3 regions of the Cupriavidus malaysiensis genome follow, and region 3 is predicted to be linked to each of the others. Evidence: predicted binding sites of a transcription regulator. Region 3 holds the regulator's gene; each other region holds the start of a gene.

The links. The regulator FNR, encoded in region 3, switches genes on or off when oxygen is low (the NO sensors DNR and NnrR bind a similar motif). The targets are predictions, from matches to a motif close to TTGATNNNNATCAA.
Region 1: a site for FNR is predicted at 2,767-2,780, ahead of BKK80_RS33765 (universal stress protein). Genes of this name have one in related genera too.
Region 2: a site for FNR is predicted at 8,183-8,196, ahead of BKK80_RS02080 (oxygen-binding di-iron domain-containing protein). Genes of this name have one in related genera too.

Annotation. Positions count from the first base shown of each region.
Region 1 covers NZ_CP017755.1:3,232,794-3,243,353, forward strand. Annotated here, with positions in the region: partial or broken gene BKK80_RS38065 (F0F1 ATP synthase subunit alpha) at 1-97, shown strand, start outside; gene BKK80_RS33755 (hypothetical protein) at 294-578, shown strand; gene BKK80_RS33760 (thymidine phosphorylase family protein) at 667-2,199, opposite strand; gene BKK80_RS33765 (universal stress protein) at 2,230-2,685, opposite strand; gene BKK80_RS33770 (BON domain-containing protein) at 2,837-3,490, shown strand; gene BKK80_RS37660 (potassium-transporting ATPase subunit KdpA) at 3,663-4,451, shown strand; gene BKK80_RS33780 (type VI immunity family protein) at 5,453-6,646, shown strand; gene BKK80_RS33785 (DUF2188 domain-containing protein) at 7,084-7,302, shown strand; gene BKK80_RS33790 (PTS sugar transporter subunit IIA) at 7,398-8,171, shown strand; gene BKK80_RS33795 (hypothetical protein) at 8,236-8,490, opposite strand; gene BKK80_RS33800 (ArsR/SmtB family transcription factor) at 8,878-9,225, shown strand; gene BKK80_RS33805 (aquaporin) at 9,284-9,988, opposite strand; gene BKK80_RS33810 (arsenate reductase ArsC) at 9,994-10,497, opposite strand; gene BKK80_RS33815 (ArsI/CadI family heavy metal resistance metalloenzyme) at 10,508-10,560, opposite strand, start outside.
Region 2 covers NZ_CP017754.1:500,558-511,117, forward strand. Annotated here, with positions in the region: gene BKK80_RS38105 (CDGSH iron-sulfur domain-containing protein) at 1-197, opposite strand, end outside; gene BKK80_RS02045 (DUF2855 family protein) at 397-1,590, opposite strand; gene BKK80_RS02050 (TetR/AcrR family transcriptional regulator) at 1,645-2,382, shown strand; gene BKK80_RS02055 (CBS domain-containing protein) at 2,643-3,083, shown strand; gene BKK80_RS02060 (aromatic ring-hydroxylating oxygenase subunit alpha) at 3,269-4,354, opposite strand; gene BKK80_RS02065 (BMP family ABC transporter substrate-binding protein) at 4,351-5,520, opposite strand; gene BKK80_RS02070 (MDR family MFS transporter) at 5,897-7,393, shown strand; gene BKK80_RS02075 (glutathione peroxidase) at 7,504-8,157, shown strand; gene BKK80_RS02080 (oxygen-binding di-iron domain-containing protein) at 8,301-9,089, shown strand; gene gstA (glutathione transferase GstA) at 9,121-9,747, opposite strand; gene BKK80_RS02090 (LysR family transcriptional regulator) at 9,894-10,560, shown strand, end outside.
Region 3 covers NZ_CP017754.1:3,209,714-3,220,273, forward strand. Annotated here, with positions in the region: gene scpB (SMC-Scp complex subunit ScpB) at 1-106, opposite strand, end outside; gene BKK80_RS14495 (sulfite exporter TauE/SafE family protein) at 719-1,477, opposite strand; gene fnr (fumarate/nitrate reduction transcriptional regulator Fnr) at 1,558-2,283, shown strand; gene BKK80_RS14505 (hypothetical protein) at 2,359-2,604, opposite strand; gene BKK80_RS14510 (hypothetical protein) at 2,601-2,819, opposite strand; gene ccoG (cytochrome c oxidase accessory protein CcoG) at 2,942-4,411, opposite strand; gene ccoP (cytochrome-c oxidase, cbb3-type subunit III) at 4,464-5,378, opposite strand; gene BKK80_RS14525 (cbb3-type cytochrome oxidase subunit 3) at 5,375-5,572, opposite strand; gene ccoO (cytochrome-c oxidase, cbb3-type subunit II) at 5,577-6,245, opposite strand; gene ccoN (cytochrome-c oxidase, cbb3-type subunit I) at 6,264-7,712, opposite strand; gene ccoS (cbb3-type cytochrome oxidase assembly protein CcoS) at 7,876-8,025, opposite strand; gene BKK80_RS14545 (heavy metal translocating P-type ATPase) at 8,028-10,560, opposite strand, start outside.

The DNA of each region.
Region 1 (10,560 bases), on a different replicon from region 3:
GGCCCGGCTGGAGATGCAGGCGGGACGCGAGCGCCAGGAACAGATCACCAACGAGATCATCGAACTGGGCGCTGCCGGCGCCGGGGAGGAGGCATGAGCCCTGGGCCGCGCGGGCCGCCACCCCTGCCGCCGCGCTGCGGCCATAGGCGCGCCACCCGCGCTGCCTTGACGCAGGACAAGATGTGCACCACCGGCTGTGCCAGCATCACAGGCAACCATCACAACGCACCCGTCGCGGCCCGGCGCGCCCACCGGCTTCCGCCGCCACCCCGGGGCATCCAGGAGACCACACCATGACCCAGACCGCATCCACCCAGCCGCACGCGGCCACGCCGGGCCCCGCCAGCGCCGCTGAGATCCGCGCCGTGATCGGCCCCTTCGAGGCCGAAGTGATCGCGCAGATCCTTGCCCTCGAACCGACCCTCGATGAAGTACGGCTGGCCTACAAATGGCTGCGCTCCGACGAGCACCTGCTGCGCGGCATGGATTCGAGCCTGCTGTCCGGCCGCGCGGCCCAGGTGTTCGAGGTGCTCGACGCCGAATTTCCCGACTTCGACTCCGGCGGCCACCCGGCCTGAGCGCCAGCGGCAGGCCCGACGCAGCGCCGCGCCGCGCTCGGGCGGCGCTTGACCTGGATCGCGGCCGGTGCCGGTCACGGCGCGCGGATCAGCCGGCCTCGCCGATCACGATGGCCGGATGCGCGGCGAGAAAGCCGCCCGCGTAGGCCAGTTCGCCCGAGGCCTGCGCATGCAGCGTCAGCAGCGGCTGGCCGGCGCGCACCGTGTCGCCCAGCCGCACGTGCAGGTCGATGCCCGCGACCTGGCGCTCGGGCGCGCCGGCCAGCCTGGCGGCGCGTGCCAGCCGGCGGTTGTCGATGGTGGCCACCACGCCGTCGCGTGGCGCCGGCACATCGCGCAGGAACAGCGCGCGGCCAGGCGCGCGCAAACCGCCCTGCGCCTCGCAGATGGCCTGGAACCGGGTCCAGGCGGCACCGCCGGCCAGCAGCGCCGCGGCCAGCGCCGCCCCCTCGCCGGCGCCGCAGGCCCCGCAGAACTCCATCAGTTCGCCGGCCAGCATCAGGCTGCGCTCGCGCAGGTCGTGCGGCGCCGACGGCGCGCCCTGCAGCACCGCCAGCACGTCACGCGCCTCCAGCGCCGGCCCGATGCCGCGCCCGACCGGCTGGGTGCCGTCGGTGCGCACGATGCGCACACGCACGCCGAGGGCCTGCGCGGCAAGCGTCAGCAGACTGCGCAGGCGCTCCAGGTCGGCTTCCTCGCGCACCTTGGCGGTTGGGCCCACCGGCACGTCGATCAGCACATGGGTGGAGCCCGCGGCCACCTTTTTCGACAAGATCGACGCCACCAGCTGCGCGTCGCTGTCCAGGTCGAGCGCGCGCTCGACCTGGATCAGCATGTCGTCGGCCGGACTCAGCCCGAGCGCCCCGCCCCAGGCCAGCGACGCCCCGGCCTGCTCCACTACCTGGCGCAGCGTGGCGGCATCGAGGTCGACGCGGGTCAGCACCGCCATGGTGTCGGCGGTGCCAGCCGGCGAAGTGATCGCGCGCGAGGAGGTCTTGGGCACCAGCAGGCCGGCCGCGGCGGCGACCGCCACCACGATGGGCGAGGTGCGGTTGCCGGGCAGCCCGCCCACGCAATGCTTGTCGGCCACCACGGGCCGATTCCAGGACAGCCGCTCGCCGGTGCCGATCATGGCGCGGGTCAGGTCGATGGTCTCGCGCTCCGTCATGCGCCCGCCCGCGCAGGCGGCCAGGAAGGCGGCGATGGGCACGCCGGTGTAGCTGCCGCTGGCCACGTCCTGCATGATGGCGTCGAGCTGCGCGCCCGCGAGTTCGTTGCCGTAGACCTTGGCGCGCACCCAGCGCAGCGATTCCAGCCCGGGCGCGTGGGTGACGTAGACCAGATCCCCCGCACGCGCCTCCAGCGCGCCGCTGGCGCTGGCCGACAAAGCCGCCTCGGCGCGGCCGAGCACGCCCGAGCCGACCACGTTGACGGTGGCGATCAGCCGCCGCGCGCCGACCTGCACCTGCACGCGCGCCTGCGCGCGGAAGCCCTCGGCGCGGCACACCGCGCAGTCGCGGTGCAGGTAGATCACGTGCTCCTGCCAGGTATCGATATCCAGCGCGCGGTAGCGCAGGGGCTCCAGCACGCAGGGGCTGTCGAAGCGGACCGTGTCGTTCATGGCAGTCTCCCCGGGGCGCGCCGGCCCGGCTCAGTCATCGGCATTGCTGCGCGTGAGCAGCATGGGACCGGCCCATTCGCGCAGCACGGCGCGGGCCACGCTGCCCATCACCGCACGGCGCAGGCCGCGACGCCCATGGGTACCCATCGCGATGAGATCGGCGTGGCAGGCCTCGGCGCGTGCCACCAGCGTGCGCGCGACCTGGCCCGGCGCGACGCAGTGCTCGACCAGTGCCAGCGTATGGGCGACACCCGCCGCGCCGAGCTGGTCGCCGGTGGCACGCAGCACACCGCGTCCGAACTCGGCCATGCTGCGCCATAGCGCGTCACGGTCGAGGTAAGCCACTTCGAGCAGGGGCTCGCGGTCATCCAGCACATAGACCGCGTGCACGGTCGCGGCCATCGCGCGGGCCAGTGCCGCCGCCTCGAACGTGGCCAGGCGGGAGGCATGGCTGCCGTCCACCGCCAGGAGGATGGTTCGATACATGGGTGCTCCTTGCGCTCGCGCAGGGCGATCCGTGCCGGACGGACCGCTGCTGCCAGCCTAGCCAAGGCGCATGCCGCCACGTTGACATGGGTCAAGGGCGCCGCGCGCGGCTCGCCTAGTCTGCAGGTGTGCCGCCGCGAGGAGAACCGAGATGAAGGGCGATATCCAGCTCAAGCAGGACGTGATGGAAGAACTGGCCTGGGATCCGGCCGTCGACGCCACCGGCATCGGCGTCGAGGTGCAGGACGGCATCGTGACGCTGAGCGGCCACCTGCCGACCTTTGCCGAGAAATACGCGGCCGAGGCAGCCGCGCAGCGCGTGACCGGGCTCAAGGGCCTGGCGGTGGAGCTCGATGTGCGCCTGCCCGACGACGCCCAGCGCACCGACGCCGACATCGCGCGCGCGGCGCGCCATGTCCTCGATTGGATGAGCGGACTGCCTGCCGACCGCATCCACCTGATGGTGGAGCACGGCGCGGTCACGCTGCGCGGCGAAGTCGACTGGAACTACCAGCGGGTGGCCGCCGAACAGGCGGTGGCGGGCCTGTTCGGCGTGCGCGGCGTCAGCAACGGACTGGCGGTCCGCCCCGCCATGGCCGCCGACGACGTCAGGCAGCGCATCCGCCAGGCCATCGAACGGCAGGCCAGCGACGATGCCGGCCACGTCAGCGTGGAAGTCAGCGAAGGCGTGGTGACGCTGCGCGGCACGCTGCGCACCTGGGCCGAACGCCAGGCCGCCTTCGAGGCGGCGTGGTCGGCGCCGGGGGTGAGCGCGGTGCACAACCAGATCCAGGTCACGCTGTAAGGCCGCGGCGGCCGGTGCGGGGCGGCGCTCAGGGCGGCGCATCCCGCGCCGCCAGCTCGCTCAAGGCCAGCACTTCGCCGGCCAGTGTGGTGGCCACCGACAGCAGGCGGGACTGGAGTTCTAGCGTTCCAGCACCACGGCGCCCATCTCATCTCTTCTGCAGGGGGGACCTATGTGGACCCTGCCCTTACTCATCCTGGCGATTGCCATCGTCGTCTCCATTCCCTTGAGCCGCTACATGGCGTGGATCATGGACGGCAAGTACCGGCCGCTGCCGGGACTGCGCTGGTTCGAAGCCCGCCTGGACAGCGGTGCCCAGGACTGGAAGCAGTACACGGTGGCGCTGCTGGTGTTCAACGCCGTGCTGTTCGTGTACGGCTTCGTCGTGCTCGCACTGCAACCGGTCGCGCCGCTCAACCCGCTGGGACGCGGCATGCTGGCGCCGTCGACCATCTTCAATACGGTCATCTCGTTCATGACCAACACGAACCTGCAGCACTACTCCGGGGACCAGCACCTTTCGAACTTCAGCCAGATCTTCTTCATCCTGCCGAACATGTTCCTGGCGGATGTGCCGCGTACCGGGGCGGATGGAAAGCCGGCCACCGTGGTGGAGCCCGTGCGGGCAGGCAGCGACATCCAGTCGGTCTTCTTCGAGATGTGGCGGCAGGAACATCCCGATGCCCAGCTCGCGCCCGTGCCGGGCGACATGGTCACGGCCCCGGCCTCCGGGCTGGATCCGGACATCACCCTGGCCAATGCGCTCTTCCAGCTGGATCGCGTGGCGGCTGCATGGGCGCGCGATACGAAGCGCAATGCCGCACCGCTGCGGGCGGAGATCCTGGCGCTGCTGCAGCAGCAGGCCAGGGCGCCGCTGGGTGGACTGGCCGGAGAGCCGATGGTCAACGTGCTGGCGATCAACCTGGAACTGCGCAAGCGTTACGGTGCGCCATCCGCTTGAAATCGCCGCAGGCGGCAACGGGGCCTGATGGCCTGCGAGGCTGTCGACGATCCGAATTGGGAGCGCGAGACTGGTGCCCTGAATCACAGATTCCTTGGCTCGGCCTGCCCTAAGTCCGTCGATGGGCCGCACGACGCGTCGTCACCGATGCTCGCGAGGCTCCAGCCTTGCCGCGCTTTGTTCCTGGCCTCGCGGGTCTTCTCGACGGACTCGGTTCTTCCATGGATTTCCGACTCAGGACACTGGGCTCTGTCCACTTCCTGACGAAGGTCCCGACCTTGCGGGCAAGCGATGCCGATGCCAACCGGCTGCCTGTGAGTTTGCGTAGCGTGCCTCGACTCGCTGGAAATGCTTGATCCGGTTGGAGAGGCGCTCGACGACATCGTGACACCCGGCCCACCGGTCGCATCCGGCCCGACACACGGACGTTGGCCTGCCCCGCGATCCCATCAAAGCCCGCCGCGCAGCATTCCACCGCAGCTTCCGCAATTTCCACACCAATCGGCAGAAAGCACCTAACCCGGTACTCTCCCCCTCGCCACTAGCATGGCTCCCAAGCCTGCGGACCGCGCCGCGCCGCCCCGGCAGCCGGCCCCCGCGCGCGCGCACCGGCCCCGCGCGCTCCGCCGCCATGCCGCCATGCCCGACCTGGTGATGCCCGAGTACCGGCATCAACGGCCCGACAAGGGCAGTACTTTCGTCATCGCGGAAATCAGGTTTCCGGGGATCGGATCGAGGCGAAGCCGTTCATCGCAAGCAAGCGGATGCTTGAGCAGGACGTGAATACTAGGACGGCTCGCTCGCCGATCCGTCTCCAGAACAAGTCCGTGAATCCGGGGGGACGGTTGTCGCTGTTCCGGTACCCGGAGGATGTCGCGGTGCATGGAAGGCAGAAGCCCGGGACGCCCGACGGGCATGACAAGAACGAAGAACCATCGAAGCGGGAAGCCCGGAGGAAGCCCGGTGGTCGGACCCCGAAATAGCAAGAAGCGAGGTACTGGATGAGCACGGCAGAACAATATCTGAACTCCGACGAGATCGAAGAATTCATCCGCGAGAGCAAGATCGCCCCGCAGTGGTTCTACGGTGACGAGGGACGGGAACTGGGCATCTGCCCCTATGTGACCTTCTACGTCCACCACCAGCCCAAGGACTACATGGTGGTGGCGGACAAGTTTATCGACATCTGGGAGCGCTTCGATCGCATCGCCGACAACCCCTTCCAGAAGATGTTCAAGTCGCGCACGCAGGTTTGGCTCCAGGCCGGAGACAAGCGGTTTCCCACCGACCTGCGGGCCGAAGCCAGGCGTCTGCGGGAGGTATCCCGGCCGTTCTACTTGATGGCGACCGACATGGAATCGCCCGATGCGTCCCCCCTCTGGTCCTACTCCGCCCGGGTCCATCATGTCCCGCAGCGGTGCTACAGCACGCTGAAACTGGTGTTCCGCCATGACTGGTACGCGAACGGCAACGAGATGGCGTGGCGCGCCTTCTCGCACAGTTGCATCCGGTCGCTATGCCCCGAGCAAGCCTACATGGGCTACGAGGTAGGCAATGGCGGACTCAGCGTGATGGGGGCCTATGAATCCGACGTGCTGGAACGCATTTGTGCCGACTATTTCTACGGCTTGGACATCGATCACCCGGTCGACATGGGTTTCCACTATCACGATGCGATCAACGGGGGGCATATCAACCCATCGCGCCTTGGAGCAGGCTTACGCCCGCCCACCTGGTGCTTCATGCTGTCCCCCGTTTGGCAGCGCAAGCTTGGCAAGAGCGAGTCCGAGATCCGGGCGGAACTGGCGCACCCACGTATCCGCATCACCTCCATGCCATACCCCCGCAACGCGCTCAATCCCGATGGCGCCAACGGCCTGTGGATCGAACTCGGCGACCTGGACCTCTACCCCGTGGAAGACGGCGTTCCCGAGGTGCTGGTCAGGGCCAACCGCCTGATTCGCCCGATCCGCTGCGATAGACTGAACCTCAGTACGCTCGATCCCTGGGACGGTGACCCCAACCCGCGCTTCGACTACGGCAGCGCCTCGCGCTGGATACGCCGCTTCGACGACGACAGCAACTGGCCCGGCGCGGCCCAGCGTGCTGGCACGCCGCCGGCCCTCTCCGGGGATGCCGGGCCGCATCACACCCCCGGCTCGGTTCCCGGCCGCCAACCCTGCTTGGCGGGATAGTGGATGACACCCGCCAAGCAAGGGTGCGGCGCTATTTCCACCAAGGCGAAATCATGCGACCGTGGCCGTCGACTACGGTGACGCCGTCTGGCAGTGGGACAGCGACCAGTCAGGCCCCAGGCTCCGGTCATCCCTGCACACGTTCAAGACACCTGGCGTCGCGGTGTCGCGGCGCCGCATGAAGATCATGGCGCTATACCGTGGTCCGATCGCTCGTGGCACTCATGCCCAAACCGGAAATGCTCCCCGCGCCACGTGACTGATTGGGAGCGCGGGGAGCACCTGTTCGGGCCGGCCATGTCCCCGCCACAGCGCGCCATTCAGCCTTTGCAGCATTTTTATGCAGCAGGCGATTGGCATGACAGCCGCTTGATGCGCGGCCACCTACCATAGGTATAGGAATCACGCCGCGACCGGCTGAGGAGACATCCGTGACCATGCAGATCGAGGTCGTTGCCTATCGGGAAGGCTGGGACGTCATCTACGAAGGAGCGAGGTACGCGGAGTCACATCACGCGAGCCGCGACGATGCGGTCGTAGCCGGCATCGAGAAAGCGCGCCGCGACGGCGTCACGCTCGTCATACTGGATCGCGACGGACGGGAATGTGCGCGGACCGACTATTCGGCAGCCTCCGCGGGAGCCATGCTGCCATGAGCACTTTCGTCTCGGCTGGCGCTGGACGGCCCAGGCTTCCGGCAGTGGAATGCCCGAACACCACCCGGCCGTGTCTCGCTTCGCGCAATGTCACGATGCACATCACCATCGACGCACAGCACGCCAGGCCGCTTCGTCAGGCCTTGGTCAGGGACTGCGCGGGGCAGCCGTGGTCGATCTGCATCGCAGTCATGCCCGGTGGTGCCAGGATGCGCGTCTCCCTGACCCTTCCCAGGCTCTCCGTCGGGGATGCCCTTGCCCAGCTCAATCGCCTCACGCCGGGCGCCGAGGTCAGCCAGTATGTCGAGGTTCCTGAGAGGCCTTCCGGCGCGTGGATCGATCTGATCCATGGTACGCAGGCGCGGCCAGGTCCACGTGTCAGCGCTTCACACGCGTCGACCATCGGAAGCATCCTGTGCGAAGAGGATGTCGTGCTGGATTGTGAAGCCGCCGACCGGAGCGCACTGTTCCATCACTTGGGCACGCTTGCCAGGCAACACCATGGCTTCGACGCAGAAGCCGTGACGGCAGGGCTCATGGAGAGAGAGGCATTGGGATCGACAGGGCTCGGCCAGGGCGTGGCGGTGCCTCATGCACGAATCCGCCGCGTTCCCCGGGAACTCGCCTTCTACGTTCGCTGCGTCACACCGCTACCGTTCGATGCACCGGATGGGCTGCCCGTGAGCGACCTGATCTGCCTGCTCCTGCCGGATTGGGGCAACAACGCGCACCTGCGCTTCCTGGCCAGCGCCGCTCAGTTCTTCTGCGACCAGCGCTTTCGCAGTGCGCTGCGGCACTGCAGGGATGCGCGTTCCGTATGCCGACTGTTCTCCGGCGATCCGGCTTCGGACTCCGCTGTGCGCCGATGAACTGCCATCGCGATGCGCTTGGTGGTTGCCGGCTTGCCGGCGACCCGGAAGGAGAAAGCGACGCTCAGCGCAGCCGTGCCGGATCCTGCGCCGCCAGTTCGCTCAAGGCCAGCACTTCTCCGGCCAGCGTGGTGGCCACCGACAGCAGGTGGGTGCGGATGCCTGCCTCCGGCGCGTCGTCGTCGCTTACGTTGCCGCAATCTGAGTCGTACTCCTGGCTGGCAACCAGCAGCGCATGCAATTGAGCCGCCTTCTCGGCGGCAAGGCTCAGCGGCGTTTCCGCGGCGACTTCGGTGTTCAGGTAAAGACTGGCGCCCACCTGTTCGGCGCGAACGCCCCGGCGGCAAGGGCAGGAAGAAAATGCGGCGGCGGACGCCAGGGAGCGGGATGAACGAGGCGCCGAGGGCGGTGAACTAGACATGACATGGACTCCTGTGTGCGGTTCAGGCACTGCTTCAAAACGCCGCCAACCGGCGGCTTTCCACGCACAAGTGTTCGGGACGCCAATCCCGTTCGCCTCTGTATCGACGATGCGGACAATATAGTGCCGCCCAAGGGCCAGCGGCCGGCGACGATTCCGCATGGCGGCGCGATTTCCGCTCACCAGCTTCGCTGCCCGGCGGCAACGCATCCACGCAACGCCCGCCCGCCCCGGTTTCGGCGGACAATACCCCCTTTCCGTACCGATGCATGGATCCCAAGCCTCATGAACAGCGACGCCGCCGTCAAAGCCCTGGCCGCGCTGGCGCAGCCTTCGCGCCTGGCCATTTTCCGCCTGCTGGTCCGGGCCGGCCGTACCGGCCTCTACGCGGGGCAGATCGGGGAAGCGCTCGGCCTCCCGCCGGCTACCCTGTCCTTCCATCTCAAGGAGCTCTCGCATGCGGGGCTGATCGCGGGCCAGCAGGAAGGGCGCAATGTGCTGTACCAGGTCCAGTTCCCGCAGATGAACGACCTGATCGGCTTCCTGGTGGAGCACTGCTGCGAGGGTGACGCGCAGGGCTGCGACGTGCCCACCTCCGCCTGCGCGCCGGCAGGCCGGAAGGCCCGGGCCTAAGCCCGCCTGCGCCGCGAGGAGCCCCGGGCCCGCGCGGACAGCCAGGATGGCGGCGCGCTCAGTCAGTCGGCTGCTCGCCCGAGGACTCGATCACATTGGGATGGCCACGCCGCGCCGCTCGCGGCTCCAGCAGCCGGTGCAGCCCCAGGCCGATGGCGCCGCCCACGCACTGTGCGATGACGAAGCCCGGCACGCTGGCGGGGGCGATGCCGGCAAAGCTGTCGCTGAACATGCGGCCGAACGCGGCCGCCGGATTGGCGAACGACGTGGATGCCGTGAACCAGTAAGCCGCGCCGATATAAGCCGCCACCATGGACGAGGCTCGGCCCGCCGGCGCCCGCAGAATCACCAACAGCAGCCCCGCCGTAGCCACCGCTTCCGCGATCCATTGGCCAGGGCCACCGCGCACCTTGGTGGAGTACTGCAGGATGCTCAAGTCGAACATGGCATGGGCCAGCCAGGCGCCGAGCACCGCGCCGGCCAGTTGCGCGAGCAGATACGGCGCCAGCGCGGAGCCCGGCAGTTCGCCGCGCACGGCCATGACCGCACTGACCACAGGATTGAAGTGCGCGCCGCTGAGCGGCCCGAAGACTTCGATCAGTACGTACAGGCCAAGCACCGTGGCGCCCGTGTTGGCCAGCAGTGCGATGGCGACATTACCGCCGGCAAGCCGCTCCGCCATGATGCCCGAACCGATGACGATGGCCAGCAGCAGCGCCGTGCCCAGCGACTCCGCCAGAACCTTGTGCCGCAAGTCGACCATGGCGTTCAGCTCCGCGCAATGCGCTGCAGCGCGACCTGCAGCTCGGCGTCGCTCATCTCCTCGAGCGGCAGTTGCAACAGTTGCAGCATGCGATAGCCGATGGCCTGGCGCGTCAGCTCGAAGGCGACCCGCTTGCCGTCGTCGCCACCTTGTGCGTTCGACGGATCGGCGTAGCCCCAATGCACTTTCACGGGGCTTCCCGGCCAGTAGGGACACTGCTCCGCGGCCGCGCTGTCGCACACGGTGATGACGACCCGCATGCGCGGGGCATCATCCGCCACGAATTCATCCCAGCTCTTGCTGCGGAAACCGGCCGTTTCCACACCGGCATTCTGCAGTGCCTCGATCGCGAACGGGTTGATGCGGCCGCTCGGCGCGCTGCCAGCGCTGTACGCGCGGACGTCGCGGCCGAGCTGCTGCGCCAGATGATTGAGCATGCCCTCGCTCAGCACGCTGCGTGCCGAATTGTGGGTGCAGAGGATCAGGACGTTGGTGGTCTTGCCGCCCATGCCGGCCTCCTCAGCAGCAGGACGACTTGGACGTCACGGCCACGCCGATGGGCTTGCCCCTGG
Region 2 (10,560 bases), 1.7 Mb from region 3:
TTGCGATGCGAGCCGCCGCAGCGGCACAGGCTGACGCGCAGGCCGGCTGGCCGGCCGTCGATCAGCACCGGCGCTCGCACGGCCAGCGGGCCGTTTTCGCACAGACGGACGATATTGACGAGCGTGGCTTCGCTCGCGCCGGCGGCCGCTGGCGCGGCCGTGGAGGCGGGCTTGCCCGCGGCGGTTTCGCTGGCCATGGATGGCGTCTCCTGGTTGCCGCGCGGTGGTCTTTCCGTTATAGCGCCTGACCCCGGCCTTGGGGCAGGAGAATTTCGCCCGCGATCACTCGATCGCGACCGCACCACCACCGCACCACCACCGCACCACCACCGCACCACCACCGCACCTCGACCGCGCCACGGTCGTGACACGGTCGTGACATGCGGGGCGCGGCGGTCAGCCGCCGAGCCGCACCACATAGCCTTCGCGCGGCTCCGCGCGCCCTTCGGCCAGGCTGGCGATGCGCTCGCGCGCGGCCGCGAAGCCTTGCTCGCGCACCAGCGTGAGCCAGCCGTGGGCGGGTTCCCTGGCATGGTCGATGAATTGCTGCTGTGCCGCATGGAAACGCCGGTTGACCTCCTCCGGCCCCCAGTCCGCGTTGCGCTTGCGGATCTGCACGGGGGCGAAGAAGAACGCCGGTGCCGGTCCCGGCAAGGCAGCCTCGCGCAGAAAGCCGGTGTTCTGCGCCGAGCCGGCGAAGCAGTCGTAGACCAGCGCATCGCCGAGGTGGCGGTGCACGCGTTCGCGCAGGGCTTCGTCGCCGGAGAAGTCGACGTAGAGCGTGGGCGTGGCGGTATCGATCGATTCGAGCGCGGCATAGTCGCTCACCGCGCCGTAGCAGCCCAGGCCGGCGACGAAGCCGCGGTGGCGCGGCGAGGTCAGCGCGTGCAGCGCGAGGCCGGCCTGTCCGCGCAGGCAGAAGGCGGTGCCGTAGGCGGTCTTGCTGGAGGCGCTGGAGAACAGCAGCCGGGTGGCGCCGAAGAAGCCGTTGTCGGCGAGGAAGTCGGCCAGCATGAAGGAGGTGAGGAAGAGCGGGCGGTACAGCATCTGGTAGTCCTCCAGCTCGCGCCGGTAGGCGGCATCCTGGCTGACCCGGGTGTACTGGTTGTAGGCCGAGGTCAGCGTGCGGCGGTGCGCGCTGGCGTCGTAGAAGCCGCGCGGCGTGACCCGCTCGGGCTGCATGCGCACGTGGCTGGCGATGGGGAAGTAGCCGTAGAAGCGCTCTCCGGCCTCGATGCCCGGCACGCCCGAGGCGACCACGTCGGCGAAGCCCCAGACCGGCATCTGGCCCCAGCCGGCCTGGCCGGTGGGGAAGAACTGCCAGTACTGCATGGCCTCGCCGAAGGCGGCATAGGTGATGTTGTTGGTGGTCAGGGCGAAGCGGTCCAGCCTCAGCAGGACCTCGCCCGCGGCCGCGCCGGCGGGCTCTTGCGCGGCTTCCAGCCGGCTCTCGTTTAAGGCATCCTTGCGCGTGAGCAGCCGCGTCACCTCGAGCTGACCGTCCGTCTGCGCGTCCCTGTGCGCATCCCTGTGCGCATCCCTGTGCGCGGGCGCCTGCACCATCGTCTCCGTTGCCATGCCTGCCGTCATCTCTCTCTCCTGGTTGCCGCGCCCGGCCCCTGCGGCCGGTGCGCCCTGTCATCGATGACTCGACTGTATCGCCGCGCCGGCCGCGCCGGGTTCGGAAACGCCGCGGCCACGGACGGCGCGGCCGCACGCCCGGCCAGGCCGCTCAAGCGGCCGTCCCAGCAGCGCGCGCGCTTCACCGTGGCGGCCATCTACGAGGCCTTTGTTCGGATCTGGCAGGCGCGCGGCTGGGCCGGCGTGACCACGCGCGCGGTGGCGCTGGAGGCGGGGTGCTCGGTGGGCACCTTGTACGAATACTTCCCCAACAAGGAAGCCCTGCTGTCGGGTTTCGTGCGCCATGCCATCGAGCGGCTGCTGGCGCGCATCGAGGACGAGGCGGCGCACGCGCCGGCCGCGGACTGGCGCGAACGGGTGGGGCGCCTGGTGCGCTTGTGCTGCAGCGCGGAGGACGGCGCCTGGACCGCCTACGACCGCGACATGATGGCGCTCGAGGCGCGCATCGCCGAGCCCAAGCACCACCAGCGCTTCTTCGAGGAGCTGTGCGCGGCGTGGCTGCGGGTGCTGGCCGCCTGCCCGGACCTGCCGCGCCAGCCGGACGCGGCCGTGGTGGCCAGCCTGGCGCAGGCCGTCTGGGGCGCGCGCCGCTACCGCCTGCTGCTGGCGCCGGTGCCGCCGGCCAGCGACTGGGCGCTGCAGATGGAGCGCTTCTGTGTACTGGCGCTGGAGCAGGCCTGCGGCATTGGTGCCGGGCCACCCCCCGGGCCACACCCCGGGCCGCACCCCAGGCCGCAATGAAGCGGTGCCCGCGCGTGCCCGCCGGAGCGGCCGGCCGCGCGATGGAGGGGGCCTCCCGCCGGGCGCGGCATCGGGGGGAGCGGGCCACGCACCGTGGCGCGGTTACAAAGAATCGCCTGCGTCACCCTGCAAGGCGGCGCCAACCTTTGCTAATCTGGAGAAACGAGGCGGCGGCACATCGGGGGAGGGCCCCGTCCGCGCTCCGGCCAGGGCCGGGGTGGGCAGCACTACTCTCTGGGCGCGACAACAAGGAGTCGGGGATGAAAACCGCACGACAGGTTCTGGAAGCGAAGTCCAGCCAGGCGATCTTCAGCATCCAGCCGGGGGCCACGGTCTATTCGGCGCTGCAGCTCATGGCGGAGAAGGGTATCGGCGCACTGCTGGTGATGGAGTACGGCAAGATCGTCGGCATCCTCAGCGAGCGCGATTACGCGCGCAAGGTGATCCTGATGCAGCGCACCTCGCGCGATACGCTGGTGCGCGAGATCATGACCACGGCCGTGATCTACGTGCGCGGCGACCAGAGCACCGACGAGTGCATGGCGCTGATGACCGAGCACCGGCTGCGCCACCTGCCGGTGATGCAGGGCGAGGACCTGATCGGCATGCTGTCGATCGGTGACCTGGTCAAGGACATCATCTCCGAACAGCGCTTCATCATCGAGCAACTCGAGCACTACATCACGGGGACGCATAGCTGACGTCCCGGGCGCCGCACAGCGCTGCGCGCAAGCCGGCCGCCAGGGAGCGGCCGGCGGGTCCCGCCGGTTCCTTCCCGCCTGCCGCTCTTTCACACCTCCGTCTTCCGTCTTTCGTCTTTCGTGCTTCGCCCCGTCCCGCGTTTCGTCTTCTGCTGCGCCGCGCCGCCGCCTGCTCGTGGCCGGCTTCAGGGCAGCGTGCCGAAGCGCACCCCGTGCGCCGCCAGGTAGCGCCGGTAGGCGCTCGCCATGCGGTCGGCCGGCTGCGGCACTTCCACGCCGGTGGCCAGCGGCAGGCGGCGCGGCCGCTGCGATTCCACGATGGGCTGGTCCTGCAGGAAGATGGTGTCCTGGAAGGCGCGCAGGCTGGCGTCGTCGTCCTCGCTGACCAGCGACATGACGAACCACACGCGGCTGGCCTCCGGCTCGCGCGGGCAGATGAACAGCGCAATGGCGGCGCGGTGGTCGTCGCCGAGGTCGGGCACCTTGGTCAGCACGGCGGTATAGGGCGCCACCACGCGGTATTCGTACTCGACCATGGCGCCGCCCTCGGCGCTGGCATGCGAGCGCGGCTGCCAGGCGCGGCAGCCGATGGTGCGCAGCGCGTCGGGCGCGCGCGGGTCGCCGCTGGCCTCGACCTCGTAGGGCGGCACCTCGGTGTGCTCGGGATCGCCGAGGTAGCCGTCATGGACGTAGCCGAAGTGGGCCATGTCGAGGAAGTTCTCCACCAGGCGCGGGGCCGAGGTGGCGACATCGTAGGGTCCGGCGATGACCTGCCGGCAGCCCGCTGCGCCGGATTCGGGAAAGGGCGGCAGCGCGGGGGGCGGCGCTGCGCCGTCGCCGGCGCGGGCCAGGCGCACCCACAGCAGGCCGTAGGCCTCGCGCACCGCATGGGTGACGGCGCAGGCGCGCGGGGCGGGCACCAGTCCGGGATGGGCGGGATAGCGCGTGCAGCGCCCGCTGCTCTCGAAGCGCCAGCCATGGTAGCCGCAGCGCAGCAGGCCGTCCTGTACCCGGCCCAGCGTGAAGGCGGCGCCGCGGTGCGGGCAGCGGTCGTCCCAGGCATGCCAGCCATCGGCATTGCGCCACAGCACCAGGTCGCGCTCGAGCAGGCGCACGGGATAGGGGCCGTCGCCATCGGCGTGCTCCAGCGCGAGGACGGGGTGCCACTGATCGTGTTCCGGGCCGGTGGCGTCCTGGCCGGCCGCCACCGCGGCATGTTGCGGGGCGGCTTGGGGGTGGTCTTGCGGACGGTCTTGCGGGTGTGCGCTCATGACGGGATCCTGCCTTCGACGCCGGCCACGTAATAGTTCATCGCCAGCAAGGCCGCGTCGTCGGCGCTGGCGCCCGCGGCGAGCACGGTCTTGCCGGTGTTGTCCTGCAGCGGGCCGCGGAAGATGGCGGCATTGCCCTGCGCGACGATGGCCTGGCGATGGCTGGCCAGGCTGGCGCGGACCGCGGCCGGCAGCTTGTCGTCGAGCGAGACCAGGTCGTTCATCTCCTGCTTGATGCCCCACCAGGTGGTGGCGGGCTGCCAGCGGCCCGCCAGCAGGTCGCCCACGGTCTGCTTGTAATAGACGCCCCAGTTGAAGACCGCCGAGGCCAGGTGCGCCCTGGGCCCGAAGCGCGACATGTCGGAGTCCCAGCCGAAGGCGCGCAGGCCCTTTTCCTCGGCGTACTGCAGCACGGCCGGCGAATCGGTGTTCTGGATCAGCACATCGGCGTGCTGGGCGGCCAGCGCTTCCGCCGCCTCGCGCTCCCTGCCGGGGTCGAACCACTTGTTGACCCAGACCACCTTGACCACCGCCTTCGGGTTGACGGCGCGCGCGCCCAGCGTGAAGGCATTGATATTGCGGATCACTTCCGGGATGGGCACCGCGCCGACGAAGCCCAGCACGTTGCTGCGCGTCATCTGGCCGGCGATGACCCCGGCCAGGAAGGCCGGCTCGTGCATGCGGCCGGCGTAGACGCCCAGATTGGACGCGGTCTTGTAGCCGGTGGCGTGCTCGAAGCGCACCTCGGGGAATTGCCTGGCGATCTTCAGCATCGGTTCCATGTAGCCGAAGCTGGTGCCGAAGATCAGTTGCTTGCCCTGGCTGGCGAGATCGAGGAAGACGCGCTCGGCCTCGGCACCGCTTTCGGGCACGTTTTCCACGTAAGTGGTGCGGATACGGTCGCCGAAGGCCTCGATCAGGGCCTGGCGTCCGCGCTCGTGGGCATAGGTCCAGCCGGCATCGCCGACCGGGCCGAGGTAGACGAAGCCGATCTCCAGCGGCTTGCCGGTGACGGCGGCCGCGGCAGCAGGCGCGGACGCGGCCTCGGCGGCGGAGGCGGAGGCGGGCGCCGCGGCGGGCACGTCTTCCTTGCGGCCGCAGGCGGCGAGGGGGGCGGCGGCCAGCGCGGCGGACCATTGCAGCAGGCGGCGGCGGGTGAGCGTCATGGGGTCTCCTGTGAGGGCCGGGAAGCCGGCGCGTCGGTTACGCCACAGGGCGAGCAAGCGCTGTGCCAGCGCGGCCGCGCGCTCCCGCCTGGCGATGGCACGGCCCAGCCCATGCCGTGGCACCATCCATCCGCCCGGATTGGTACCAACGCGATAGCCGCTGCACGCATATAATTATGCGTTCACTGAATAAGCAGGCGGCCAGCGCCACCGTATCCGCACCCGGATGCGCCGGCGGGCGGGAGATCCCGCGTCTCGCCATGCCTTCGCAGCCGTTGGCTGCATCTTGACGGCAGTTCCCCCGATGTCAACGTCTTCCTCCCCCTCCGCCCCAGCCGCGGAGTCCGCCGCGCCCGTGCACGACCACCAGGCCGTGATGCGCGTGATCGGCGGCATCGTGCTGTGCATCCTGCTGGCCGCCCTCGACCAGACCGTGGTGATCCCGGCGGTGCCGGCGATCGCCGCCGACCTCAACGGTTTCGGCCACCTGTCGTGGATCGTGACCGCCTACCTGATCGTGTCGACGGTGACCACGCCGCTGTACGGCAAGCTGTCCGACCATTTCGGCCGGCGCCGCCTGCTGCTGGCGGCGATCGCCCTGTTCATGCTGGCCTCGGTGGCCTGCGCCATGGCGCAGTCGCTGGGACAGCTGATCCTGTTCCGCGCGCTGCAGGGCGTGGGCGGCGGCGGCCTGATGTCGCTGGCGCAGGCGGCCATCGCCGACGTGGTGGCGCCGCGCCAGCGCGGCCGCTACCAGGGCTACCTGGCCACGGTGTGGGCGGTGGCGTCGATCGCCGGGCCGCTGGTGGGCGGCTGGGTGTCGGACCATATGTCCTGGCGCTGGCTGTTCTGGATCAACGTGCCGCTCGGCCTGCTGGCCATGCTGATGTGCCACCGGGGCCTGGCGCGGCTGGCGCTGCCGCGCGCCGGCGGCCGGCTGCGCGTCGACTGGCTGGGTGCCATGCTGCTGACGGTGGCCATCGTCACCTTCCTGCTCGCCATGAGCTGGGGCGGCGACCTGTTCGACTGGCTGTCGCCGGAAATGGGCGGGCTCGCCCTGGCCACGCTGGCGGCGCTGGCGGCCCTGGCCTGGCAGGAGCGCCGCGCCGCCGATCCGATGCTGCCGCCGCGGCTGTTCGCCAACCGTGCCTACGTGCTGGGCGCGGCGGCTTCGGCGCTGGCCGCCCTCGACATCTTCCTGTGCATCTTCGCCCTGCCGCTGCAGTTCCAGCTGGTGCGCGGCGCCGACGCCTCGCTGTCCGGCCTGCTGGTGGTGCCCTTCCTGCTGGCGACGGTGGCCGGCAATTTCATCGTGGCCTGGCTGGCGCCGCGCCTGGGCCGCCTGCGCGGCCTGCTGGTGGCGGGCCTGGCCGCCGCCGTGGTGGGCCTGGCCGTGCTGGCCGTGGTGCCGGCGACGATCCCGCTGCCGGTGGTGCTGCTGGCCATGGTGGTGGCCGGTGTCGGCCTCGGCGTGGCCATGGTGGGCACGCTGATGAATGTGCAGAACGCGCTGGAGCGCCGCGACATGGGTGCCGGCACCGGCGCCCTGCTGGTGCTGCGCTCGCTCGGCAGCGCCTTCGGCGGCGCGCTGGCCGGCACGCTGCTGACGCTGGAGTTCCGCCGGGCCCAGGCCGCGGCCGGACTGCCGGCCGAACTGGACCTGGGCGCGCTGCGCCACGGCAGCGAGGCGCTGGCGCAGCTTGCGCCGGCCGTGCGCGACGCGCTCGGCGCGGGAGTGGCCTCCGGATTCCACCTGATCTTCGCCGCCGGCGCCGCCGCCGCGCTGCTGGCCCTGCTGATCGCGCGCCGCGGTCCCGACGTGGAACTGCGCAGCAGCGTGACCGAGCACGCCGCCACCCTGGCGATGGAGTGAGGCGGGCGGCGCGCGGCGCCGTCGCGGCTGCCTGGCGCGCCTTGCCTCCTGCGCGGCCGCGCACCGGCCGGCATACACTACAGGGCAAACCGACTTCCGGAGCCCCCGCCATGCACGCGTTCCCCCTTGCCCTGCCGCGCGCGCGCCGCGCCGCGCCCGCCGCCAGCCTGCCGGTCCTGCTCGGCGCCACCCTGCTGGCCCTGGCCGCCGCCGCGCTGCCGCGTGCGGCCGCGGCGGCGGACCAGCCCGCGGCCGCACCTGCCGGCGCCCGTCCGGGCGCCTGTCCCGCCGCCCTGAACTTCCGCTTCCCGCGCCTGCAGGACGAGGCGCCGCAGGATCTCTGCCAGTACGCCGGCAAGGTGGTGCTGGTGGTCAACACGGCCAGCTATTGCGGATTCACGCCGCAGTACGAAGGCCTGGAAGCCCTGTACAGCAAATACCGCGAGCGCGGCCTGGTGGTGCTCGGCTTCCCCTCCAACGATTTCTCGCAGGAGCCGGGCTCGGCCAAGGAGATCGCCGAGTTCTGCTACAACACCTACGGCGTCAAGTTCCCGATGCTGGGCAAGAGCCATGTGCGCGGCAGCGAGGTCAATCCGATGTATGCGCTGCTGGCCAAGGAGACCGGCACCGCGCCGAAGTGGAACTTCTACAAATACCTGATCGACCGCAACGGACGGGTGGTGGCCAGCTTCAACAGCCTGACCAAGCCCGACGAGGCGCCCTTCGTCGCCCGCATCGAGCAGTTGCTGGACGCATCGCGATAGCGCGCGCGGCCGCCGCGCGCGCCGCTTGACCTGCGTCAAGCCGGCGCCGCGCCCGCCGCATTAGCCTCGACGCTTTGCGCGCCACCGGCCGCCCCCGTCGGCGCCGTTCCCCGGGGAGGCGGCGCGGGCGAGGAAGCGAGACGATGGCAATCACGCTCTACGAGGCGGACGGGCACAGCTGCCTGATGTTCGCCGACCTGGTCGAGGAGGAGCACGGCGAGGTCGTGCAGACCAACCAGTTCCTGGTGGTGGACCATGGCCACGGCGCCCTGATCGACCCTGGCGGCCACATGACCTACGGCGAGCTCTATCTCGCCATCAGCCGCTACTTCCCGCCCAAGCAGCTGGACTACGTGCTGGCCTCGCACGCCGACCCCGACATCGTCGCCTCGGTCGGGCGCTGGCTGACCGCGTCCGACAGCAAGGTGCTGATCTCGCGCGTGTGGGCCCGTTTCCTGCCGCATTTCTGCCAGGCCGGCAAGACCGCCGGGCGCATCGTCACGCTGCCCGACCCGGGCGCCGCCATCCCGCTCGGGCATTGCCACCTGCTGGCGGTGCCGGCCCACTTCCTGCATTCGGAAGGCAACTTCCAGTTCTACGACCCGGTCAGCAAGATCCTGTTCTCGGGCGACCTGGGCGCGGCCATGACCAGCGCGGCCGAGGCCGGCACCGTGGTGACCGACTTCGATGCCCACGTCGCCGCCATGCTGCCCTTCCACCAGCGCTACATGAGCGGCAACCGCGCCTGCCGGCTGTGGGCCGGGATGGCGCGCGGCCTGGACATCGAATGGATCGTGCCGCAGCACGGCCCGCCGCTGCGCGGCAAGGCGATGGTGGCGCGCTTCATCGACTGGGTGGGCTCGCTGGCCTGCGGGCTGGACCTGCTGACCCAGGAGCACTACCGGGTGCCGCGCGTGCCCGGCGCCCACTGAGGCCAGGGCCGGCGCCGGCACGCGCTCCGCTTCAGTCCTTGGCCAGGCCCTCGGCCACCAGCGCCTCGCGTACCTTGGGGCGGGCCGCCACGCGCGCCAGGTAGGCCTGCAGCGAGGGATAGGCGCCCAGCGGGAGGCCGAGCATATTGGCCCAGTTGACCACGGTGAAGCAGTAGGCGTCGGCCACCGTGAAGGTATCGCCCATCAGGTATTCGCGCCGCGCCAGGTGCGCGTCGAGCTCGGCGAAGCGCAGCGCCAGCTTGGCCTTGCAGTCCTCGCGCGTGCTGGCGGCGGTTTCCTTGTGCCACAGCCAGGGGCTGAACACCTTGTGCAGCTCGGTGGCCACCAGCGCCAGCCAGCCGACCGCCTCCATGCGCTCGGGCGTGCCGGGCGCCGGCAGCAGGGCGCGCTCGGGCACGCGGTCCGCCACGTATTCGAGCAGGGCCACGCCCTCGGTGTGGCGCGAGCCGTTGTCGAGCTGCAGCAGCGGCACGTAGCCGCGCGGGCTGATGGCATAGAAATCGTCGCTGCCGTTCTCGGGCTCTGCCAGCTTGTGCGTGGCGAGGTCGACGCGGGCCAGCGTGAAGGGCAGGCCGGCCTCGCGCAGGGCGATGTGAGTGGCGAGCGAGCAGGCGCCGGGCGTGTAGTAGAGCTTCATGTCGGGTTCCGGTTGGCGTTGATTGGCGGAGCGGTGGCGCGCGTGCACGGCAGGGGCGGCGCCTGTTCCGGTGGCCGGGCTTGTGGCGGCAACCGGAGCAGTCTAGGATTGCGGGCCCGCAATCGCAATGCGCATCGCCGCAAATCATGGCTGCAAACTCGCAATACCAGCTGACGCCGGCCGACCTCGACGCAGTGCTCGCGCTGGTGCGCGGCGGCACGCTGGCCGAGGCCGGGCGCCGCCTCGGGGTCGACGCCTCGACCGTGTTCCGCGTGCTGCAACGGGTGGAGAAGGGGCTGGGCCGGCGCCTGTTCGAGCGCAGCCGCGCGGGCTACCTGGCCACCGAACTGGCGCAGCAGTTCGCCCAGCATGCCGAGCGCATCGAGGCCGAGCTGGAGGCCGCGCGCGGCCATGCCGCGGGCAGCGCCGGCACCTTGAGCGGCCTGGTGCGCATCTCCACCACCGACACCGTGCTGCATGCGCTGCTGCTGCCTGCGCTGAGCGATTTCGGCCGCGCCCATCCCGGCCTGCGCTTCGAGCTGGCGGCCACCAACGAACTGGCCAGCCTGAGCCGGCGCGATGCCGACATCGCCGTGCGCGCCACGCGCCAGCCGCCGCCGCACCTGATCGGCCGCCGCCTCGGCCCGCTGCGCGTGGCCGTGTTCGCCGCGCGCGGGCTGGCCGAGCAGGTCGCGCCGCTGCCGGCGCAGCAGGACGGCGCGGCGGCGGCGCCCGGCTGGGACGCTGCCGCACTGTCGGCGCTGCCGTGGATCGGGCCCGACGAGGCGCTGCCCGAGCATCCCTCGGTGCGCT
Region 3 (10,560 bases):
CAGCCACCTCATCGGCGAACAACCGTCGCAGTTCCGCCACGCGCAAGGGCTCCTGCGCGCAGATCAACGCAGTCTCGAGGACGATTTTCGCCTCTTGGGTATTCATATACGGATGTGTGCAGCCTGTCTTTGCACCTGCCCCCGGCGGACCGCCGGAGGATTCGGGGATTTCGGATCCAGCGAGGCCGAAGCGCCATCGCCATCTCATTGCGCGGCCGGCCGGCATGCCGTCCGCATGAAAGCCGCGCGCCCATCTTATTCTGCTTCGGGTTGCCGGGTCAGTCCGGCGGAGAATTGCCCTGCTGCCGGCCTCAGCGCCGGCCGAAAGGCCTCTTGCGTTGCACCGCCCTTCTGGAGCGGCGGATCGGCGCGAACGGGTCCAACCCCTTCCGCCGCAAGAACGATGCAGTCATCCGCACGGTGTTGCGCACCTCCCGTCGCGCAACGCCCAGCCGGTCTTTTGAACCGGAGATCTTGTCAACCGGCATGGCTTGCTGCGAGGTGGCTACGTCCGTCAGCAACATTCTGCCCGGACTGGCCTCAGGACGGCCGTTCGAGTTGCCCGGCCATGCGCGCGGCAGCGCCAGCGCGATAGATACTGCAATGCTGCCGATTGTAGGGCATTCCGGCCCGGCGCTGCAACCGCCCATCACCAGCGCGGCGCCTTCGGCACACCCGACAAAGTGCCTCACGCATCACCAAAACAGAAGAGCCCCCTTCAGAACACCACACAGAAGCCGTGTGCGGCGAGCGTGTGCGGCAACATCGCCGCCCGCACAAGCCCGGCCGCACCAAACCCCATCACTGCCACGCCGGCACCGACGCGCACCCAGGGCCGGCGCGACCAGCCGCGCAACGCGCCGGACAGGCCGGACAGCATCAGCAGGTTGGGCAAGGTCCCGAGACCGAATACCCCCATCAGCAAGGCCCCCGACAACGCGTTGCCGGCAAGCAACGATAGGGTGAGCGCACCGTAAACCATGCCGCACGGCACCAGCCCCCACGCCAGACCGATGCCGAAACGCCTGAGCAAGCGCGGGCGGACCTGAATCGGGGCGGACGGGGCACCGGCGCGCCGCCCGCGGAGGCGGCCTGCCAGGGCTCCGGCCCCACGCGCCACCAAGCGCTCCAGCGCGGCGAACTGCGGCGCGCGCCCGGCCAGCAGCCACAGGCCGGTGCCCAGCAGGACCATGCTGCCAGCGGCAAACAGGCCGCGCTGCAGCGGCAGGTATTGGGCTCGCCAGGCACCGGCGCCGACCGCGCCCAGCGCGGCACCGAGCAGCATGTAAGTCACCACCCGCCCCGCATGCATGGATAACTGTTCACGCAACCAGTCCCGCGGCCTGCGCTGCACGACGACCGGCGCTTCCGCCTGCGGCCTCTCGACCGCCAGTGCAATGCCGCCGCACATGGCTGCGCAGTGCACGCCACCCAGCAAGGCCAGCAGAAAAACACTGAAAAAGACCGCCGCAGTCAACTTTCGCTCCCCTTCGGATGCCTTCACACAGTAAAATGCAGAAATTGCGCCCTCGCAGCTCAACGACAATAGGCCCCGGCTTGCTCAATTCCATCCCCGTCACCGCGATGTCGCCCCGTTGCTCGTCCTGCTCGCTCGGACACCTGTGCGTGCCGGTCGGCATGAACCGCAACGACATCGAAAAGATCGACTCGCTGGTGAAGGAACGCGTGCGAGTCCACAAGGGCGAGACGCTCTACCGGCTCGGCGAACCCCTGAGCGCAGTCTACGCGGTGCGCTTCGGCACCCTGAAGACACACGTGACGATGGAAGACGGGCGCTCGCAGATCACCGGCTTCCACCTGCCGGGCGAAGTCGTCGGACTCGACGGCCTCGGCGAGATGCAGCACGCGTCGGATGCTACCGCACTGGAAGACACCGAGGTCTGCGTGATGCGCTTCAACGACCTGCAGACCCTGTCGACCACCGTGCCGTCGCTGCAACAGCAGTTCCTGCGCATGATGAGCAAGGAGATCACGCAGGACCAGGTCATGCTGCTGACGCTCGGCTCCATGCGCGCCGAGGAGCGCCTGGCCGCCTTCCTGGTCAACCTGTCCGAGCGCCTGTCGGAGCGCGGCTACTCGTCGACCGAGTTCGTGCTGCGCATGAGCCGGGAGGAAATCGGCAGTTATCTCGGCCTCAAGCTGGAAACCGTCAGCCGCCTGTTCTCGCGCTTCGCCGAGGCCGGGCTGATCCAGATCCGCCAGCGCCACGTCAAGCTGGTCGACGTACCCGGCATCAAGCAGATCTACGGCAAGAGCTGCTGACCAAGCCGAGGGCGCAGGCATCCGGCGCCTTCGACAGGCCCCGTTCTGCCCAGCCCTTCGGCCTGCGCGCATCCCCTACTCCAGTTCGTCGGTATCGCCGAGGCGCACCGGCATCGTATAAAAGGTCAGGGCGCTCGACAGCGAGCACAGCAGCCAGGCCAGCAGGAAGCCGATGGTGTAGACCGCCTCGCGCGAGGCCTCGACCGGCCGCCCGAACAGCCTGAGATCGCTTGGATCCACCAGCGAGAACACCGCGGCGGTTGCCACACCGGCGACCAGGAAGGCCGGCCACAGGACCCACATCAGCCAGCGCAGTCTCATGGCCGCTCCGTGGCTGTCGCGCCGGACACTGCCCGCGCCGCGCCCTGCCGCTCGACCACCAGCCCGTGCCGGCTGACGCCCTCCTCGATCGGCTTGTCGGGATGCGTCATCGCCAGCCAGATGGTCACGCCGCAGGCGGCCATCGCCGCCAGCGGCCCGCTCATCAGCAGCCAGGGCCAGGGTTCCTTCCACCACGGCCGCACGGCCTGCTGCATCGTGCCGGCGTCCGTCAATGATTGTCGGGCGGGTCCTTGCATGGCTTCGCTCCTTGCTGTTACGCACGGCGGCATCGTGGCCGCCCCGCTTGTCTGCCCTGCGGCAATCCCCTCCGCACGCCCTACAGGTCGCGCGGCACGATGAAACTGGTCGATTGGTTCACCTCGACGACATGCCCCTCCTCCTGGCCGCCCTGCACCGTCACGCGGATCTTGTGCGTGCCCTGCCGCGCCTGCTCGAGCGGCACGCGCACGCGGATGGCCAGCAGGCGGTTCGAGGTCGGTGCGAGTTCGCCGGTCGCCCCGTCGGACTCCACGCGCAGCTTGCCGAGTTCCGCACTGTCGGCGCGGATGGTGAACTGCATCGGCGCCTCGCTAGTATTGATCAGCTGCAGGCGGTAGACGTTCTCCACCCAGCGCCCCTCGACTTCGCGCCCGAGGCTGCCGCGATCGCGGATGATATCCACCTTCAGCGGCGTGCGCAGTGACAGCGAGATGGCGAAGCCCGCCAGCAGTGCCAGCCAGATCGCCGAATAGATCATCACGCGCGGACGCAGCAGGCGCTTGCGCGTCGCCTGGGCCGACCAGCCCTTGCGCATCGCGTTCTCCGACGTGTAGCGGATCAGCCCGCGCGGGTAGTCCATCTTGTCCATCACCTGGTTGCAGGCATCGATGCAGGCGCCGCAGCCGATGCACTCGTACTGCAAGCCGTCGCGGATGTCGATGCCGGTCGGGCAGACCTGCACGCAGATGCTGCAATTGACGCAGTCGCCAAGCCCAGCGGCGCGGTGGTCGGCCTTGCGCGAGCGGCTGCCGCGCGGGTCGCCGCGGCCGCTGTCGTAGGTAACGACAAAGGTGTCGCGGTCCACCATCACGCTCTGGAAGCGCGCGTAGGGACACATGTACTTGCACACCTGCTCACGCATGAAGCCCGCGTTGCCCCACGTGGCGAAGGCGTAGAACAGCATCCAGAAGGCCTGCCAGGGCCCGAGCGCGAACGCAGCCACCTGCCCGCCCAGCTCGCGGATCGGCGCGAAATAGCCGATAAAGGTGAAACCGGTCCACAGCGCCACCACGATCCACAGCAGATGCTTGGTCGCCTTGATGCGCAGCTTGCGCAGCGACCACGGATCGCCGTCGAGGCGGATGCGGGCGAAACGATCGCCTTCGACATGCCGCTCGATCCACATGAAGATCTCGGTATAGACCGTCTGCGGACAGGCATAGCCGCAGAACAGCCGGCCGGCGATGGCGGTGAACAGGAACAGGGCCAGCGCCGAGATCACCAGCAGCACGCTCAGGTAGATCACGTCCTGCGGCCACAGCACCAGCCCGAAGATATAGAACTTGCGCGCGCCCAGGTCGAACAGCACCGCCTGGCGCCCGTTCCACTGCAGCCACGGCGTACCGTAGTAGATCAGCTGCGTCAGCAGCACGAGCCAGACGCGCCAGTTCGAGAAGGCACCGCTGACCGAGCGCGGGTAGATCTTGCGGCGGACTTCATACAACGCCTCGTCGACCGACTCGGTCGCAGGCGCTGCGGTTGCCGGCCCGCCCTTGCGGGCCAGCGGTTCCGTCTCCGGTGCATTCATTGGCTGGCTCCGGCGGCGCACGCGCCCTGCGGCGCGGCGCGATGCACTTTCCTCATCGTGACGCCTCCGGCGCGTTCGACAGCCCCCAGACGTAGGCGGTCAGCATGCGGATACGCTCCGGCGTCAGGATCTCTTCATGCGCAGGCATATGGTTGTTGCGTCCCTTCAGGATCCCCTCGACGATGGTGGACTCCGAGCTGCCGTACAACCATGTGTTGTCGCTCAGGTTCGGTGCGCCCAGCGCCTGGTTGCCCTTGCCGTTGGCGCCATGACAGGCCGCGCAGGTGGACTTGAACGCGCCCTCGCCACGTGCGGCACGGATCGGATCGTAGGCCAGGCCCGACAGGGAACGCACATACTGCGCCACGTCGCCGGCGAGCTTGGCATCGATGACCGCCGAGAACGGGGGCATCACGCCATTGCGACCCTTGGTGATGGTCTGCTGGATGGTCTCCGGCTCGCCGCCGTACAGCCAGTCGTGATCGCTCAGGTTGGGGAAGCCGCGGCTGCCGCGCGCGTCCGAGCCGTGGCATTGCGCGCAATAGTTCAGGAACAGCCGCTGCCCGATCTCTCGCGCCTCCGGATCGGCCGCCACCTGCTTGATATCCATCTTCATGTACTTCGCGTAGACCGAGTTCTGCAGTTTCTCCGCCGCCTGCCGGTGCGCTGCGAGTTCGCCTTGTGTGGAGAACTTCAGCAGGCCGGCGTAGGAACCGAGCCCCGGATACAGCACCAGGTAGCCCAGGCCGAAGATGCAGGCCAGCAGGAACATCCACATCCACCAGCGCGGCAGCGGGTTGTTGAGCTCGCGCAGGTCGCCGTCCCAGACATGGCCGGTGTCCTCGACCGCGCCCTGTGCCTTGGCGACCTTGCGTTGCGAGAACAGCAGCCAGACGCACCACACGATGCCCGCCAGGGCGATCGCCGCGATGTAGTAGCTCCAGAAATCCGAGATGAAGTCGCTCATGAACTGATCTTCCTGCTAGATGTGGTATCCACATGGCTGCCCGCGCCCGCCACCGACGTCTCGTCAGGCAGTGCGAACGGCAGCATGGCCGACTCTTCGTTGGCGCGCCGGCGGCCGGCGGACCAGGCCCACCAGCAGATGCCGAGGAAGAAGAGCATCGACAGCACGGTCGAGAATGCGCTCAGCATGGCCATGGCCTCACTCCTTGGCCGGCTGCCCGCCGGCAACCGCGGTGTCGACCCGCACATTGCGCTTGTTGATGCCCAGGCCCTGCAGATAGGCCACCAGCGCGTCTTCCTCCGTCTTGCCTTCCAGCTCGGCCGGCGCCTTGGCGATCTCGTCGTCCGTGTAAGGCACGCCCAGGCGGCGCAGCGCATGCATGCGCGCCTGCACGTCATGCGTTGGCAGCACGGTCCTCTCCAGCCACGGGTAGGCTGGCATCACCGATTCCGGCACCACGTCACGCGGGTTGCGCAGGTGGATGCGCTGCCAGTCGTCCGAATAACGGCCGCCCACGCGCGCCAGATCCGGGCCGGTACGCTTGGAACCCCACAGGAAGGGATGGTCGTAGACCGACTCGCCCGCGGTGGAGTAATGGCCGTAGCGCTCGGTCTCGGCCTGCAGCGTGCGGATCTGCTGCGAGTGGCAGCCGACACAGCCCTCCCGGATATAGATGTCGCGGCCCATCAGGCGCAGCGCCGAGTATGGCTTGATGCCGGGATCGGGCTCGGTGGTCGAGTGCTGGAAGAACAGCGGCACGATCTGCACCAGGCCGGCAATGCTGACGACCACGATGGTGCAGATGATCAGCCAGCCGACATTCTTCTCCAGCGTCTCGTGCGAAAAGAAGCTTCGATTCTCAGACATGGTCCTTTCCTGGGCGTATCAGTGGGCGGTGGCCGGCAGGCTCGCCGGGATCGGTGCATCGACCGCGGGCCGCCCGACGATCGTCTTGGCCACGTTGTAGGCCATCAGCAGCATCCCCGAGAGGAAGCAGATACCGCCCGCCAGGCGGATCAGGTAGAACGGGTACTTGGCCTTGACCGCCTCGACGAAGGCGTAGGTCAGCGTGCCGTCCGGCTGCGTGGCACGCCACATCAGGCCTTCCATCACGCCGGCGATCCACATCGAGGCGATGTACAGCACCACGCCGATGGTGGCGATCCAGAAGTGCAGCTCGATCAGGCGCACGCTATACATCTGCTTCTCGCCGAACAGGCGCGGGATCAGGTAGTAAAGCGAGCCGATCGAGATCATCGCCACCCAGCCCAGCGCACCCGAGTGCACGTGGCCGATGGTCCAATCCGTGTAGTGCGACAGCGCGTTGACGGTCTTGATCGACATCATCGAGCCCTCGAAGGTCGCCATGCCGTAGAAGGACAGCGCCACCACCAGGAACTTGAGGATGGGATCGGTGCGCAGTTTGTGCCAGGCGCCCGACAAGGTCATGATGCCGTTGATCATGCCGCCCCAGGACGGCGCCAGCAGGATCAGCGAGAAGACCATGCCCAGCGACTGCGCCCAGTCGGGCAGCGCGGTGTACTGCAGGTGGTGCGGGCCGGCCCACATATAGGTGAAGTTCAGCGCCCAGAAGTGGACGATGGACAGGCGGTACGAATAGATCGGACGCTCGGCCTGCTTGGGAATGAAGTAGTACATCATGCCCAGGAAGCTGGTGGTCAGGAAGAAGCCCACCGCGTTATGGCCGTACCACCACTGCACCATGGCGTCCTGCACGCCGGCATAGGCCGAGTAGGACTTCCACATCGACACCGGCATCTCGAGGTTGTTGACGATGTGCAGCAGCGCGATGGTCAGGATGTAGGCGCCGAAGAACCAGTTGGCCACGTAGATATGCTTGGTCTTGCGCTTGATGATGGTGCCGAAGAACACCACCGCGTAAGCCACCCACACCAGCGTGATCAGGATATCGATCGGCCATTCCAGCTCGGCGTACTCCTTCGAGCTGGTGATGCCCATCGGCAGCGTGATGGCCGCCGCCACGATCACCAGTTGCCAGCCCCAGAAGGTGAAGGCCGCCAGCGGACCGCAGAACAGGCGGGCCTGGCAGGTGCGCTGGACCACGTAGTACGAGGTCGCGAACAGCGCGCTGCCGCCGAAAGCGAAGATGACTGCATTGGTGTGCAAGGGGCGCAGGCGCCCGAACGACAGCCACGGCGTGTTGAAGTTGAGCTCCGGCCAGATCAGCTGTGCTGCGAGCAGCACGCCGACGGCCATGCCGACGATCCCCCAGACCACAGTCATGATGGCGAATTGCCTCACGACGCCGTAGTTGAAGGTGTCGACGCGTGAAGACGCGGCAGTGACATCCATTCAGACCCCCCAAGACTAAGTAGTGAAAACCGATCTGGCGAAAGCGCCGATGATGTGAATGTATGAAGCCCGGGCCCCGCGTGCGTTGATCTGCATCAAGCGCCCCCCGCTGCGCGCAGAACCGAAGGCATCGGCCACGGTCGCACGCCACCTGCCACCGCCCTCAGGACGGCTTGTCGTTGTCGAGCAGCACCGCTTCGGCGGGCCGGTCGAGGTCGTCGTACTGGCCGGCGTGCAAGGCCCACCAGAAGGCGCCGGCAATCAACACGACCAGCGCCAGGCTCAGCGGCACCAGCAGGTAAAGCGTTTCCATGGTCAGTCCTCCGAGGCTGGATCCGTCGCACCGGACGCGGCCGGCGCCGACAGCAGGCGCCAGGCATTCGCCACCACCAGCAGCGAGGAGATCGACATGCCGAGACCCGCCATCCAGGCCGTGACGAAGCCGGTGGCCGCCAGCGGGATCGCCAGCACGTTGTAGAGGAAGGCCCAGGCGAGGTTCTGCCGCACCACGCGGCGCGTGCGGCGAGCGATGGCCAGCGCCGTCGCGATCTCGTCGACGCCACCGTGCGCCAGCACCGCGTCCGCGCCGGCCTGCGCCAGCGGAGCGCCGCTGCCGATCGCGATCGAGACCTGGGCCTGCGCCAGCACCGGCGCGTCGTTGATGCCGTCACCGACCGCCAGCACGACCGCGCCGCGCTGCTGCAGCGCGCTCACATAGTCGCGCTTGTCCTCGGGCGTGGTGCCGCCGCGGGCATCGGCGATGCCGAAGCGGCGCGCCCACCAGTCGACCGTCGCCGGATCATCGCCGGACACCAGGTGGCAGCGCACGCCCAGGCCCCGCAGTCGCGCCAGCAGGACGCCGGTACGGGCCCGCTCGACATCGTGCAGCACGAAAGCCGCCAGCCAGCGGTCCGCTTCGCCGAGCCAGACCGTGGTGGCGCCTGCCGGAAGATCGGGCTCGGCCGCACCGTGCAGAAGATCGCCCGGGGCGCCTCCCGCCAGTTCCGCGACGAAGGACTGGCGTCCGAGCCGCAGGCGCCGCGCGCCGATGCGGGCCTCGAGGCCCTGCCCCGGCACGCTGCGCAGCGCGGCGACCGGCACCACCTGGGGCGGGGAGTCCCCCTCCCCATCGGCCGCCGTGGCCGCGCGGCGCTCCTGCGCCGCCGCCGCCAAGGCCTGTGCGATGGGATGCTCGCTTGCCGCCTCCATGGCAGCGGCGAGCGCCAGGCACTGGTCGGCTGGCGCGCCCTGCGCCGCACGCACCTCGGCCAGCGCGAAGCGTCCTTCGGTCAAGGTCCCGGTCTTGTCGAGCACGACATCGCTGACCTGCGCCAGCGTTTCCAGCGCATGGCCGCGCGTCAGCAGCACGCCGCGCCGCGACAGCGAGGCGCCGGCAGCCGCCAGCGCAGCCGGCGTCGCCAGCGACAGCGCGCAGGGACAGCTCACCACCAGCACCGCCACCGCCACCAGCAACGCGCGCGCCGGATCGATCCAGGCCCACCAGACCAGGCCGGTCACGCCCGCCAGCAGCAGCAAGGCGGCCACGAACCAGCCAGCGACGCGGTCGGCCAAGGTCGCCAGGCGGGGCTTGTCGGCCAGCGCACGGTCCAGCACGGCGACGATCTCCGCCAGGCGCGTGCCTGCGCCGATGCGCTCGACGCGGATCTCGAGCGGGCTGGCGGTGTTGAAGCAGCCGGCCAGCACCGCTTCGCCGGCCGTGCGCCGGACCGGCCGGCTCTCGCCGGTCAGCATCGACTCATCGATCGCGCTGCTGCCGGCCTCGACCACGCCATCCGCCGGCACCACCTCGCCTGCCTTGACACGGATGCGGTCGCCGGCGCGCAAGCGCGCCACCGGCACGCGCTCCACATTGCCGCCGGCGTCCAGGCGTTCACAGGTGGCCGGCAACTGGCGCGCCAGCATCTCCGCGCCGCTGCGCGAGGCCTGCCGCATGCGCAGCTCCAGGTATCGCGCCGCCAGCAGGAAGGCGACGAACATGGTGACCGAATCGAAGTAGACCTCGCCGCTGCCGTGCACGGTCGCCGCCACGCTGGCCAGGAAACCCGCGCCGATGCCCAGTGCCACCGGCACGTCCATGCCGGCGTGGCCCCGGCGCAGGCTGCGCCAGGCACCGGCGAAGATGGGGGAGGCGGAATACAGCACGACCGGCAGCGTCAGCAGCAGGCTGGCCCAGCGCATCAGCTGCAGCATGGCGGGGTCGATGGTGGCCTCGTGCGTGTAGATCGGCCACGCGTACATCATCACCTGCATCATGCCCAGCATGGCCACCGCCAGCCGCATCAGCAGGCCGCGGCGCTCGCGCCGGTCATCCGCGTCCGAGCGCGACAGCTCGAAGGGCCAGGCAAGGTAGCCGATCTCGGCCAGTGCCGCCAGCAGGCCGGCAACGCCGGTCTGCTGCGGGCGCCAGCGCACCAGCACGCGGCGGGTGGCCACGTTGGCCACGACCGACTCGACGCCCGGCAGCCGCGCCAGGTGCTGCTCGATCAGCCAGGCGCAGGCGGCACAGCGGATGTTCTCGGGGGTCAGCGTGATTTCGGCGCGCCCGCCATCGAGCGGCCGCACGAACTGCGCGCGCAGTTCCTCGCTGTCGTAGGCTGCCCACACCGGCTCAGCCTCGCGCCGCGCGGCATCGTCGATCGGGCGGGCGAAACGCGTCTGGTCGCCATAGAGATGGCCGAAGCCGGCCGCGTGCAGCGTCTGCGCCAGGGCCTGGCAACCTCCGCAGCAGAATGCACGCGCCTCGCCATCGATGTCTGCGCGGAGGACACCGGCCTCGGGCAGGGCCTGCCCGCAGTGAAAGCAGGCTGCCGCGGCGTGGCGCCCCGTC